2 regions of the Paenarthrobacter sp. TRD_SC_7 genome follow, and region 2 is predicted to be linked to the other one. Evidence: predicted binding sites of a transcription regulator. Region 2 holds the regulator's gene; the other holds the start of a gene.
What was found. The regulator HrcA, encoded in region 2, represses chaperone genes, less so after heat shock. The targets are predictions, from matches to a motif close to TTNGCACTCGNNNNNNNCGAGTGCNAA.
Positions count from the first base shown of each region.

Region 1: a site for HrcA is predicted at 2,273-2,299, ahead of groES (co-chaperone GroES). Genes of this name have one in related genera too.

Region 1 covers NZ_CM149587.1:1,883,992-1,890,585, forward strand. The annotation lists gene AC0J5Z_RS09170 (shikimate 5-dehydrogenase) at 1-575, shown strand, start outside; gene AC0J5Z_RS09175 (THUMP-like domain-containing protein) at 589-1,818, opposite strand; gene AC0J5Z_RS09180 (hypothetical protein) at 1,886-2,248, shown strand; gene groES (co-chaperone GroES) at 2,440-2,736, shown strand; gene groL (chaperonin GroEL) at 2,822-4,435, shown strand; gene AC0J5Z_RS09195 (LuxR C-terminal-related transcriptional regulator) at 4,597-6,234, shown strand; gene AC0J5Z_RS09200 (hypothetical protein) at 6,333-6,594, shown strand, end outside.
Region 2 covers NZ_CM149587.1:2,648,696-2,655,289, forward strand. The annotation lists gene hemW (radical SAM family heme chaperone HemW) at 1-730, shown strand, start outside; gene AC0J5Z_RS12940 (DUF4870 domain-containing protein) at 764-1,177, opposite strand; gene AC0J5Z_RS12945 (DUF3097 domain-containing protein) at 1,300-2,151, opposite strand; gene hrcA (heat-inducible transcriptional repressor HrcA) at 2,344-3,351, shown strand; gene dnaJ (molecular chaperone DnaJ) at 3,402-4,529, shown strand; gene AC0J5Z_RS12960 (16S rRNA (uracil(1498)-N(3))-methyltransferase) at 4,532-5,305, shown strand; gene AC0J5Z_RS12965 (GerMN domain-containing protein) at 5,319-6,191, opposite strand.

The sequences.
Region 1 (6,594 bases), 760 kb from region 2:
ACCCGTCGGCCAAAGCCATTGATTCGGTGAACACCATTGTCAATAACGACGGCGTCCTGACTGCCTACAACACGGATTACATAGCAATTGCACGGCTCTTGAAGGACCACCAGGTCCCCAGCAGCCACACGGTGCTGCTCCGTGGGGCAGGCGGCATGGCCAAGGCCGTTGCCGCAGCGCTCCGCGACGCCGGGTTCATCGCCGTCACCATCGTGGCCCGCAACGAGACCACCGGCCGTGCGCTCGCGGACCTGTACGGCTTCGGGTGGCAGGAGGACGTCAACGACTCCACGGCGGATCTCATCATCAACGTCACACCGCTGGGGATGGCAGGCGCGGATGAGACCGCCCAGTCCTTCGACGACGCCACCATTGCCGCAGCGCAGGTGGTGTTCGACGTCGTGGCACTGCCGTCGGAGACGCCCCTCATTTCGGCCGCACGCGCTGCCGGCAAACCTGTCATTACCGGAGCTGAGGTCATCGCCATTCAGGCCGAGGAGCAGTTCGTCCTCTACACGGGCGTGCGCCCGAGCGCCGAGCAGGTCCGCGAAGCTTCGGAGTTTTCGCGCCGCTAACGCCTTTGACGCGCTAGGCCGTCACAGGCTCCACTGCAACAGCCACTCTTTCCTCGCCGATCCTGGTGAGGACCAGGGTGGCTGTTTTCGCGTCCTTGCCTTTGCCGGGTTTGCCGGGAAGCAGTTGCTTCCGCAGCTCTTCCGGGGTCACGGCCGTGCCGCGCTTCTTGATATCCAATACCGTGATGCCGTTCGTTTTCACCCAGGCCTTGAGGGCCTTGACGTTGTACGGCATCACCTCGAGCACCTTGTAGGCGCGGGCAAACGGGGTGTCGTGCAGTTCGGGGGCGCAGATGTAGGCGATGTGCTCGTCCACCAAGTGCCCGCCCAGTCGTTCAGCCACGTCGGCCACCAAGCCGGCGCGGATCACCGCACCATCGGGTTCGTAGAGGAAGCCTTCAACAGGCCCGACGGCGGCTACCGGGCCGCCGTCGAAATCCGCGTCGCTGGTGATTTCAGCGGCGCCCTGGCTGCCGATGACCAGCGCGGCGCGACGCACGTCGGGTCGGGCCACTGCGTTGAACCACAAGGTCACTTCCGTAACGTCGCCGCCCACCGAGACCCACTGGGCTTCGCAGTCCGAGGGCACGGAGTCGTGGGGAATGCCGGGACCCATTTTGACGCCGATAGCGCGGCCGGTCGCCGCCAGGCGTTCCACGAAGGACAACGGGGGAGAGAAGGCTTCAGGGTCCCAGATCCGTTTGGTTCCGGACGTTGACGTGGTGCGTCGGGCGGGATCCAGCCATATGCCTTCCATGCCGTCCAGCTCCACGGAGGTTGCATCCGAGTGCACCACGGTGGCATGGGGGAAGGGCATGAGGTTGATGGTGGCGCAGGCGGCAGTGGTTTCATCCATTTCAACTGCGGTCACCGAAATGTCCATGGATGCCATGGCCATGGAATCGGCACCAAGGCCGCAGCCGAGGTCTGCAACGTGCGAGATGCCGGCCTTCGCGAAACGCTCGGCGTGCCGGGCGGCGACGTTCAAGCGCGTGGCCTGTTCCAGGCCGGCCTGGGTAAACAGCATCTGCCGGGCGAACTCACCAAACTTGGCCTCGGCGCGTGTCCGCAGGCGGGATTGCGTCAGGACCGCGGCCACGAGTTCGGGGGAGTGGCCCGCCTTCCGGAGGTCGGCGTTGACGCTGAATGAGTCGGCTTCCCGGTAGGGCCCCAAGGAGGCAAGAAGTTCCCATCCTTCAGTAGTCAGCAAGGGCGCGATCTGTTCCTGCGGTGCGTGATGCATGGGATCAAGCCTAACGGCGCGGCACTTGACAGCGTGACCGGCGAACCAGCCGGATAGGGTTGTTTTCATGGAAGACAACGCAGCACCGCATCCCTCCACCATGACAAAGTTCGCGCGCCCCGCCCTGATAGCGGGGGCCGTGATCGCGGTGGTCTGCATCGGCCTGCTGATCATCATCTTCGCGCTGGATTCCTTCAACGCCGCCACCTATTCAGTTGCCGGCAAGAGCGTCAACGACGCCACCGATGAAGCGCGGGGAATCCGCGAACTCTATAGCGGCGCCAGGACCGGTGGAATCATCACCTTGGTAATTTCCGGAGTTGTTGCTGTTGCCGCCGCCGTGGTGCTGTACGTGAACCGCGGCAACGCCCCGCTGGACGAGGACGACGACGGCGAAGACTACGATCTGGACGACCTCACCGGCAGGTGACGGACGTTCACCCATGACGAAATGCTGGCACTCACCTTGACCGAGTGCTAACGCTTACATAGAGTCTTGTTAGCACTCTCCCCCGGAGGGTGCTAATCACGCCAAGCGTCTTCCGGCACCGCGACGACGGTTGTACGCTCCGGCACCCTAGTTCTTAGTCCATGAATCAGCTCATGAAAAGGAGAGTCCGAGTGTCGGTCTCGATTAAGCCTCTTGAGGATCGTATTGTTGTTCGCCCGCTCGAAGCAGAGCAGACCACGGCTTCCGGCCTGGTAATTCCGGACTCCGCACAGGAGAAGCCGCAGGAAGGCGAAGTTGTTGCAATCGGCCCCGGCCGCTTCGATGACAACGGCAACCGCGTACCGGTTGACGTAGCCGTTGGCGACGTCGTCATCTACTCCAAGTACGGTGGAACCGAAGTCAAGACCGGCGGCAACGAGTACCTCGTTCTGTCCGCCCGCGACGTCCTTGCGATCGTCGTAAAGTAACTTCCTGGAGCCCCGCACCGCCGCCGCGTTGGAATCATTCCAATCCGTCAGCGGTGCGGGTTTTCTGTCTTGAAAGGACACAACCATGGCAAAGCAGCTTGCTTTTAACGATGCTGCCCGCCGGTCTCTTGAGGCCGGTATCGACAAGCTCGCCAACACTGTCAAGGTGACGCTTGGCCCGCGCGGCCGCAACGTCGTGCTGGACAAGAAGTGGGGCGCTCCCACGATCACCAACGACGGCGTGACCATCGCCCGCGAAGTTGAGCTTGACGACCCCTACGAGAACCTTGGCGCACAGCTGGCCAAGGAAGTAGCCACCAAGACCAACGATGTCGCCGGCGACGGCACCACCACGGCCACCGTGCTGGCACAGGCCCTGGTCAAGGAAGGCCTGCGCAACGTTGCTGCCGGCGCCGCTCCGGGCGAAATCAAGCGCGGCATCGAGGTTTCCGTCGAAGCCGTCGCAGCCCGCCTCCTGGAGAATGCACGCGAAGTCGAAGGCACCCAGGTTGCCAGCGTCGCAGCCATCTCCGCGCAGAGCGACGAGGTTGGCGAACTGCTGGCTGAAGCGTTCGGCAAGGTTGGCAAGGATGGTGTCATCACCATTGAAGAATCTTCCACCACGCAGACCGAGCTGGTCCTCACGGAGGGCATGCAGTTCGACAAGGGCTACCTTTCCCCGTACTTCGTCACCGACGCAGAACGACAGGAAGCCGTCCTTGAGGACGCCCTCATCCTGATCAACCAGGGCAAGATCTCCTCGCTGCAGGACTTCCTGCCGCTGCTGGAAAAGGCCCTGCAGGCCAACAAGCCGCTCTTCATCATTGCTGAAGACATCGAAGGCGAAGCTCTTTCCACGCTGATCGTCAACCGTATCCGCGGCACGCTCAACGTTGTTGCCGTCAAGGCTCCGGGCTTCGGCGACCGCCGCAAGGCCATGCTCCAGGACATCGCCACGCTCACGGGCGCCCAGGTTGTTTCCCCGGACCTCGGCCTCACTCTGGACAGCGTGGGCCTCGAGGTACTCGGTACCGCGCGCCGCATCACGGTCACCAAGGACAACACCACCATCGTTGACGGCGCCGGTACGGCCCAGGACGTCGCCGACCGCGTTGCACAGCTGCGTGCCGAGCTCACCCGGACGGATTCCGACTGGGACAAGGAAAAGCTGCAGGAACGCCTGGCCAAGCTGGCCGGCGGCATCGGCGTGATCAAGGTTGGCGCAGCCACCGAGGTTGAGCTGAAGGAAAAGAAGCACCGCATCGAGGACGCCGTTTCCTCCACGCGTGCGGCCCTCGAAGAAGGCATCGTTTCCGGTGGCGGTTCCGCTCTCATCCACGCGCTCAAGGCACTGGACGAGTCCCCTGCCGTCAAGGCGCTGGAAGGTGACGCAGCAGCTGCTGTGGGCATCGTCCGCCGCGCCTTGGTTCAGCCGCTGCGTTGGATCGCCCAGAACGCTGGCTTCGACGGCTTCGTGGTTGTTGCCAAGGTTTCCGAGCTGGAAGCCAACCACGGCTTCAACGCCAAGTCCGGCGAGTACGAGGACTTGATCGCCGCTGGCGTGATCGACCCCGTCAAGGTCACCCGCTCCGCACTCCGCAACGCCGCTTCCATCGCTGCCCTGGTTCTCACCACCGAGACCCTGGTTGCCGAGAAGCCGGCTGAGGAAGAAGACGCACACGCAGGCCACCAGCACTAACAGCCTGTTTTACGAAAGCCCCGGTCACGCTGACCGGGGCTTTTGTTGTCCCCGGGGTGGTGTCCGCGAGCTATTGTGAGCGCACGACGGCGGCGGTAACCTGACGCTAATACGGCGGCTTGGGTGCGTCATCGGGTCGCATCGACGCCGCGAGGTGAGTCATGACGATGCCTGCCACAGCCTTGGACCTGGGACGCTCGGCGTTCTCCGAGCACCGCTGGAGCGATGCTTTCGAATGCCTCGCACGCGCAGACGCCGAAGGGGGACTGCCTCCGCAGGACATCGAGTTAGTGGCCTCCGTGGCGATGCTGTTGGGCAAAGACCCCGAGGGCGTGGCCTACTTGACCCGGGCGCACGACGAATTCATCACACTGGGCGATACGGATAGCGCCGCCCGCTGCGCCGCGTGGCTGGTGCTGTACTTGATGGATCTCGGTGAGCCCGCCCGCAGCAGCGGGTGGATGTCCCGGGCCAAGCATCTGGTGGAAGGGCTGGATAGCCCTACCGCGGCAGAGGGCTACCTGATGGTTCCGGAGGCACTTGGTGCCCTGTACGGAGGAGCTCCAGAGGCAAGCTTTGGGATTTTCAGCCGGGCGTTGGAGATCGGCCGGCAGTTCCAGGACAAGGACCTCATGGCGTTGGGCCAGCTCGGCGTGGGTACTGCCAGGCTCACCCTGGGATTCCCCGATGAAGGCCTTCAACTTCTTGATGAAGTGATGGTCTCGGTCACCGCCGGCGAAGTTTCGCCCATCCCGTCCGGCATCATCTACTGTGCCGTGATTGGAAACTGCCGTTTGGTGTTGGATGTCCGCCGGGCACAGGAATGGACGGCCGCGCTGGAGAAATGGTGCGGAGACAGGCCGGACATGGTCATGTTCAGCGGGCAGTGCCAAGCACACAGGGCGGAGTTGTTTCTCCTCCATGGCGCGTGGGATGACGCACTTGCCGCAGCCCACATTGCCCAGGACCGCGCGCGACGGGGCGATCCGGAAGCCACCTACGGCGCGTGGTACCAGCAAGGGGAAGTCTTCCGTCTCAGGGGAAGCCTGGCCGAAGCCGAAGCTGCCTATGCAAGGGCAGGCGGGACGGGGTTCGAGCCTCTTCCCGGTTTGGCATTGGTGCGATTGGCCCAGCAGAACTGCCCCCAGGCCCAGTCCATATTGCGTCGGGCAGTGGCGGCGTCGGATCCTGCCAACCGGCGGAGGCTTCTACCGGCTTTGGTTGAAGTGGAACTCGCCGCCGGTGAGGTGGGCGCGGCAAGGTCCGCTGCCGACGAATTTGGGTCCCGTGTTGACCCTGCAAAGCGCCCTCTGGAAGCTGCCCTTGCGGCGCACGCGGAGGCCAGCGTGCTCTTCGCTGAGGGCAGAGCGGAAGCTGCCCTGATCGCGGCACGGACGGCATGGAGGCTGTGGTTCTCTCTTGAAGCACCGTATGAGGCTGCCCGTTGCCGCGTGCTGGCAGGCAGGGCCTGCACGGCGCTGGGTGATCCTGATTCGGCGACGATGGAATTCGAAGCGGCCCGGGCGGAATTCCTGGAGCTCGGCGCCGCTCTTGCGGCCTCTGAAGTGGTGGGCATCAGTGGAGAACGCGATCCGGGCACTGGGTCGCCGCTTACTGGCCGTGAACTGGAAGTCCTGCGCCTGGTGGCGGAGGGCAACGCGAATAAAACCATTGCCCGTTCGCTCTACCTCAGCGAAAAGACAGTGGCGCGGCACGTGAGCAATATCCTGACCAAACTCGCCGTGCCATCGCGCGTCGCTGCGACGCGGTATGCGTTCGATCACCGTCTGTTCAGCTAACGCTCGCTCACCTGTGCGCAGAAATACCCATGCCGCCTGAGCGGGAATGCGTCGTTCTGCCGACGCGATGGAAGGGGCTGGACTCATAGCTTGGCCTTATGAACATTCCACTGCTTGCCGGCACCGTATCCACCGTGCTCTTCGCCGCCAGCATGCTCCCCATGCTCCTGAAGGCCGTACGTACCAAGGACCTTGAGTCCTACAGCGTAGGCAACATCGCCACCACCAATGTGGCGAACGCAGTGCACTCGTTCTATGTCTTCGATCTTCCTGCCGGCCCCGTTTGGCTGCTGCATGCCTTTTACATTGTTGCGTCTGCCCTGATGCTCTTGTGGTGCCTGCGCTATCGGAAGGTCCCTG
Region 2 (6,594 bases):
GGATCGCACGCATACGCCAAGTCGCGTGCCACTCGTAGTGCAGTGGGCACGCGAAGCCGGCCTTGCAGTGAGCTTGGACCTTATCTACGGCACTCCGGGGGAGTCCATGGCGGACTGGCAGCTGTCACTCGAAACTGCGCTCTCGTACCAACCCGATCACATCAGTGCCTACGCGTTGATTGTGGAGGACGGCACCAAACTTGCCGCCCAGATACGTCGCGGCGAAGTACCCGGAATCGATGACGACGACCACGCCTCCAAATACGAGCTGGCAGACAAAATGATCTCCGAAGCTGGCTTGAACTGGTACGAGGTCAGCAATTGGTCCCGGACACCGGAACAGGCTTGCCGGCACAACCTTGCCTACTGGCGGGGGGATGACTGGTGGGGCATCGGCCCCGGAGCCCACTCCCACGTGGGAGGTGTCCGGTGGTGGAACGTCAAGCACCCCACTGCCTATGCGGGACGGTTGGCTGCAGGAAGCTCACCGGCTGCCGGACGGGAAACGCTCGACGCCGACACCCGGGAAGTTGAGCGCGTCATGCTTGAGGCGCGGCTTGGGACCGGGTTGTCCGTGGATGCCTTGGACGCGATCGGGCGGCATGCGATGGCGGGACTGATTGCTGATGAGCTGGTGGACCCCGTGCAGGCGTTCAAGGGCCGGCTGGTCCTTACGCTGAAAGGGCGGCTGTTGGCTGATGCCGTGGTCCGAAGGATTCTTCCCGACTAACCCCAGGCCCGCTCCATAGAGGACAGGGGCGAGCTACTTAATCCAGCGCAGGTTGACCTTGTAGCGGTGGGGCTGTCCGTGATTCACCCGGATTCCCGCCGAGACGGAGAAGCACGTCAGGGCTACCCAAATTGCGGTGGCGATGATGGCGAAGATGTTGCCAACTACGGGCAGCAGCACCAGAATGTTGGCCAGTACGGCGGCGATGGTGGGAGGCAGCGTGAAGTTCAGCGCTTCTTTGGATTCCTGCGCGGTGAACGGTCCACGATCACGGAAAATTAAGTAGATCAAAAGGGACGGCAGGCATCCCAGGATGCCGCCAAAATGGGCCAAGGTAGCCCATTGCCTGTCCTCGCTGGCCGTCAACGGGAGTGCGTTGGCAGGCGCGCCATGGTACTGGGGCCGGCCTGCGGCGCTGCCCGGTTCTTCAGGAGCGTTATCTGCCACGGTGTCTTCCCTTTACTGTAAAGATGCTGCGGTGTTGCTGTCCCAGAATACCGGCCCCAACGCCCTTCCCGGGACCAATGCCCCGGTGACACGGCAGTTGCTGCTCCTTCATCGACCTTGCTTCAAGGAACTGTGAGGAAATCGATGACTTCTTCAACACGGCCCAGCAGCGATGCCTCAAGGTCGGCGTACGTGCGGACGGCACCAAGGAGCCGCTGCCAGCCTAAGCCTATGTCCTCCGCGGTCTCATGAGGCCAGCCGAAGGCACTGAGGATTCCCGTCTTCCAGTCAATACCACGGGGTACGGCAGGCCATGCCTCGATGCCGAGGACCTTTGGCCGGATAGCCTGCCAGACATCCACATAAGGGTGACCGACAATCAAGACGTTCCCTGCCGCCCCTGGCACCGTCATGGCGTCGGCTGCGATGCGGGACTCCTTGGAGCCCGGGACAAGGTGGTCGACGAGGATGCCAAGACGGCGACCGGGGCCGGGATTAAAAGCGGCGATGGCGGACTTCAGGTCATCAACGCCGTGCAAAGGCTCCACGACGATGCCCTCCACACGGAGATCGTCACCCCAGACCTTCTCGACGAGCTCGGCGTCGTGCTTCCCTTCCACCCAGATGCGGCTGGCCTTGGCCACCTGCGCACGTTGACCCTGCACCCGCACGGATCCTGAGGCTGTCCGGCCAGTCGGAGCGGCGGACGCGGCAGGGCGTGCGGCAGGAGGCATCAACCGTATGGCCTGCCCGTCCAACAGGAAGCCAAATCCCAGCTGGAAGGATTTGATCTTTCCACGCCGGTCCTCGAGGGAGACCACATGCATTCCGCCCGATTTCTCAACGCGGGTAACTTCGCCCACCCAGCCCGATTGCACGTCCTCGAGGACCATTCCCCGCTGGACGGCCACTTCCGGCAACTGTTTTTTGGCTGGAGCGGACAGATCCTGCGGGCCCCAATTGTCGAAAGCCAAGGGATTCCTACCTTTTGTGCTGGTTCATGGTGCGGGCCGAAGCCGCACGCGGGAGGTTTCAATGCTAGCAACGGGGTGGCTCATACTAGACTTGTTAGCACTTGGGCATGTTGAGTGCTAAGTGTGGTGGTCCGATTGAGATCCCGCGTTGACCGGTCGCAGCGACCATGGCAGTCGTCAGGAGGTGGAGCAATGAGTGAGCCGCGTAAGCTGGAAGTGCTTCGTGCCATCGTTGAGGATTACGTGCATTCCAGGGAACCTGTTGGATCGAAGGCCCTCGTGGAGCGGCATCATCTTGGCGTTTCCAGTGCCACCATCAGGAACGACATGGCTGTCTTGGAAGAGGAAGGCCTCATTGCAGCGCCCCACACCAGTGCAGGCCGAATCCCGACGGACAAGGGCTACCGCCTATTCGTTGACCGCATTTCGCAGGTCAAGCCGCTCTCGGCCGCCGAACGCAGGGCGATCCACTCGTTGCTTGAGGGCCCGGATGATGTTGACGACATCCTGGAGCGCACCGTAAGGCTCCTGTCGCAGCTGACCAACCAGGTCGCCGTCGTGCAGTATCCGCACTCCAACCGTGCGCTGGTCCGACACGTGGAGTTCGTCCTGTTGGCCCCAAAGCAGGTGCTCGTGGTCCTCATAGCGGACACGGGCAGCGTTGGGCAGAAAGTCATCGACGCCGGCTCTGACGTAAGCAACGAGGCCCTGATGCTCCTGAGGTCCCGATTCCTCGGCAGCATCGCCGCCACCCAACTGGCTCTTCTGCCTCAAGTGCTTCCTTCCGTAGTTGCCCTGTGCCCGCCGGAACTCCGAAGCCTGGCGCAGACTTTGGCTCAAGGACTCCAATCACTCAGTGATACCAGCCGCGAAGAGCGCATCCTGATGGCAGGAACGGCCAATCTGGCCCGCTCCAACGTCGATTTTCCCTTGAGCATCGGTCCGGTACTGGAAGCACTCGAGGAACAAGTTGTCATGCTCCGGTTGTTATCTGACATGGGGGATGATCCCCGCGGCGTCACCGTGAGCATTGGACGTGAGAATCCTTACGACGGCTTGGCTGAGGCATCCGTCGTGGCTACGGGTTACGGCTCCGGTGCCAAGGTGGGGATTCTCGGTCCGACACGCATGGATTATCCCACCACCATGGCAGCCGTTCGCGCCGTGGCCCGTTACCTTTCCCGCATTCTCGGCGACTGAACAGCGCTCCGAGGAAACATCCGCAGTACAACAAGGAAGAGATACCGACTTTGAGCAGCCACTATGACGTTTTGGGAGTCTCGCCGGAAGCCACCGGGGAAGAGATCAAAAAGGCGTACCGCAAGTTGGCGCGGAAACTGCACCCCGACGTAAACCCCGGTGAAGATGTCGCGGAACAGTTCAAGGCCGTGACCCACGCTTACGAAGTATTGTCTGACCCCCAGAAGCGCCGGGTGTACGATGCCACCGGCAATGAGAACGGCACCGACAACGGATTCGGTGGCGGCTATTCCGGTCAGGGTTTCGCGTTCCAGGATATCTTTGACACCTTCTTCGGCGGAGGCGGCGGCCACGGTGGGCCGGCCTCCCGTGTCCGTCGCGGCCAGGACGCGCTCATTAGCGTCCGCATCGATCTGAAGGACGCCGTGTTCGGTGTCAACAAGAAGCTCGAAGTGGACACCGCCGTCGTCTGCCCCACCTGCGATGGCAGCTGCTGCCGCCCCGGCACCCACCCGGAACGCTGCGACATTTGCGGAGGCAGCGGCCAGGTCCAGCGGGCTGTCCGATCCATCCTCGGCCAGGTCATGACCACCGCCCCTTGCGGTTCCTGCGAAGGCTTTGGCACGGTCATCAAAGACCCCTGCAACGAGTGCAATGGACAGGGCCGCATCCGCAGCCGCCGTTCCCTCACCATCAAGGTCCCGGCAGGTGTCGCAACCGGTACACGCATCCAGTTGTCCGGCCAGGGCGAAGCGGGTCCCGCCGGTGGTCCCGCCGGTGACCTCTATGTAGAGATCCGGGTCAACAACGATTCCATGTTCATGCGTGAAGGCGACGACCTTCATGCCACACTGAGCGTGCCCATGACGGCAGCGGCACTTGGCACAGAGCTGCAGCTGGACACCTTCGACGGCGCACAGGACATTGACGTGAAGGCCGGCACCCAATCCGGCGAAGTCATTACCCTCCGCGGTCTGGGTGTCACGCACCTCCGGGGCTACGGACGTGGCGACCTGAAAGTGCACCTGCATGTTGAGACGCCAAGCAAACTCGACCCCGCCCAGGAAGAACTCTTGCAGCAGCTCGCCAAGATTCGCGGTGAGCAGTTCACCGAAGGAAAGCTTGTGGCCAGCGGCGGTATGTTCGCCAAGCTGCGGGACAAGCTCGGTAACCTGTAGCGGTGAGCAATCCCGTTTTCTTCACGCCGGCGGGTAGCCTCGGCCAGGTGATCCCCGGTTCCACTTTCGTGCTCGAGGGTGCCGAGGCCCGCCATGCTGTCACCGTCAAGCGCTTGGCTGTGGGCGAGCCTGTGGATATAGCGGATGGTTCGGGCGTGCGGCTGACGGGCACCGTGGTCGAGGCCGGAGCCGGCACCTTGACCGTGAAGGCATCCGAGGTCCTCTTTGAGGAGCAGCCGGCGGTCCGGCTGGTGCTCGTCCAGGCATTGGCTAAGGGGGACCGTGATGAACTCGCCATTGAAACAGCCACGGAACTCGGAATCGATGCCGTGGTCCCGTGGCAGTCGGAGCGCGCAATTGTGCGTTGGAAGGGTGAAAGGGCCGCCAAAGCACACGCGAAATGGCAGTCAGTGGTCACGGCAGCAGCCAAGCAGGCGCGGCGTGCCTGGATTCCTGAGGTGCGGTCCATCGTGGATACCGGCGCTCTGGCCAAGGCCGTTGCGGCCGCAGACTTGGCCATCATCCTGCATGAAGACGCCAAGAACCCGCTGCGGACTGTCCTTGAAGAGTCGGATGCGTTCCCGAATGCAACCGGGGGGTCGCCGGCCGAGGTCCTCTTGATCGTGGGCCCGGAAGGTGGAATCTCACCGCGTGAAGTAACACGGCTCAGTGACGCGGGGGCCGTTACGGCCCTGTTGGGTCACCATGTCTTGCGGTCGTCGACGGCGGGGCCCGCCGCCGTCGTTCTTGCCAGTGACGTTCTGGGCCGCTGGTAGCCAGCCCCGCAGGCTATCCGACGTTGAACAAGCGGGTGTCAATGCTCGTTTCGATGGTTGCACCGGCTTCATCGACCTGCGAAACCCGCAACTCATACTTGCCGGTCTTCAACGTGGCGCTGAAGGTGAAAAGTCCGTATTGTCCCGGCTCACCAGTTGCCTTGGTCTGGCCCGTGAGCAGGCCGGTCTTTTCGCCCTTGCCGTTCTCTTGGAGGATCTGCCAGCTGACTGGCCTGGAGCTATCGGTGCTGCGGCCATTGAACTTGACAACGCCTGCCGGCAAGGACGTTTCTTCCTGCGGATCGATAATCCAGAGCGGCGCGACCAAGGAAGCATTCCGTTCCATGGGTTGGCCGAGCTGTACCTGCCCGAACGCCATGTAGTCCTTGTGTCCATCAACCAAAATGACAACCTGGATTTGCTGGCCCGAGTTTATGAGGCCGGAGGACGAGGCTGCTGCCGTAGCCGTGTAGACCAACTGCTGGACAGCGCGATGCGCCATTCCGGCGTCGAGGTTTGAATTGAAGGCGTCCCGCGAAATATCAACAGTGATCACATTCTTGCCCGAGATGGACGTAGCAAGACTCTCGGGGTCCTGCCACGGCGTGAAGAAGTCGTGGTCCAAGGGCTTTTCAGCCATCATGATCCGGAGCGCTGTGGTCACAGGATTTTCGTCGCTCGAAATGTCCCTGAACTCGCGGTAGAGGTAAACCTCCTCCTTGCTGCGCCCAATCCAGTACACCGGGATTTTGGTGGAAGCCTGCGTGGTCTCCAGCGGTGCGTGGCTGGCAGGGGCGTCCTGGACGGTGACTGGTGGCGAACTAACACTTGCTTGGCTACCGCCGCCGTTGGCGATGCAACCGGTCAGCAACAGGACAGCAAACATCGCCGGCACCGCTATGACAGACTTCGTCCGCCTGCGCGCGCCATTCCCGATGCTTACTGGATTCGTGATGGGTTTCCTGCCTTAACGTGTCTCTGGCGGCCGGAGCCGCCGGGGCCGGACCGCAGGGTGCTGATCCCACCCGCTATGCCAGCTTGGCACATCGTGGGCGGCGGTCGGACGGGATTGGGCGGACCTGCGCCAACTGAAACATGATTGATACCGGCCTGATGCCGAGTTGAGACAAAATGTCGGACATGAAGGTAGGCCCTCATGGCGCGCTCGGTTGAGGTTCATCGTAGGCCGGGCTGGCGTAGGATTGAAGACATTCCGGCATCCGGGCGGGCGCCTCTAAGCGGCCACGAATGTCGAATCGATGGCGTTAATACGACCAACCGGAGGAGAA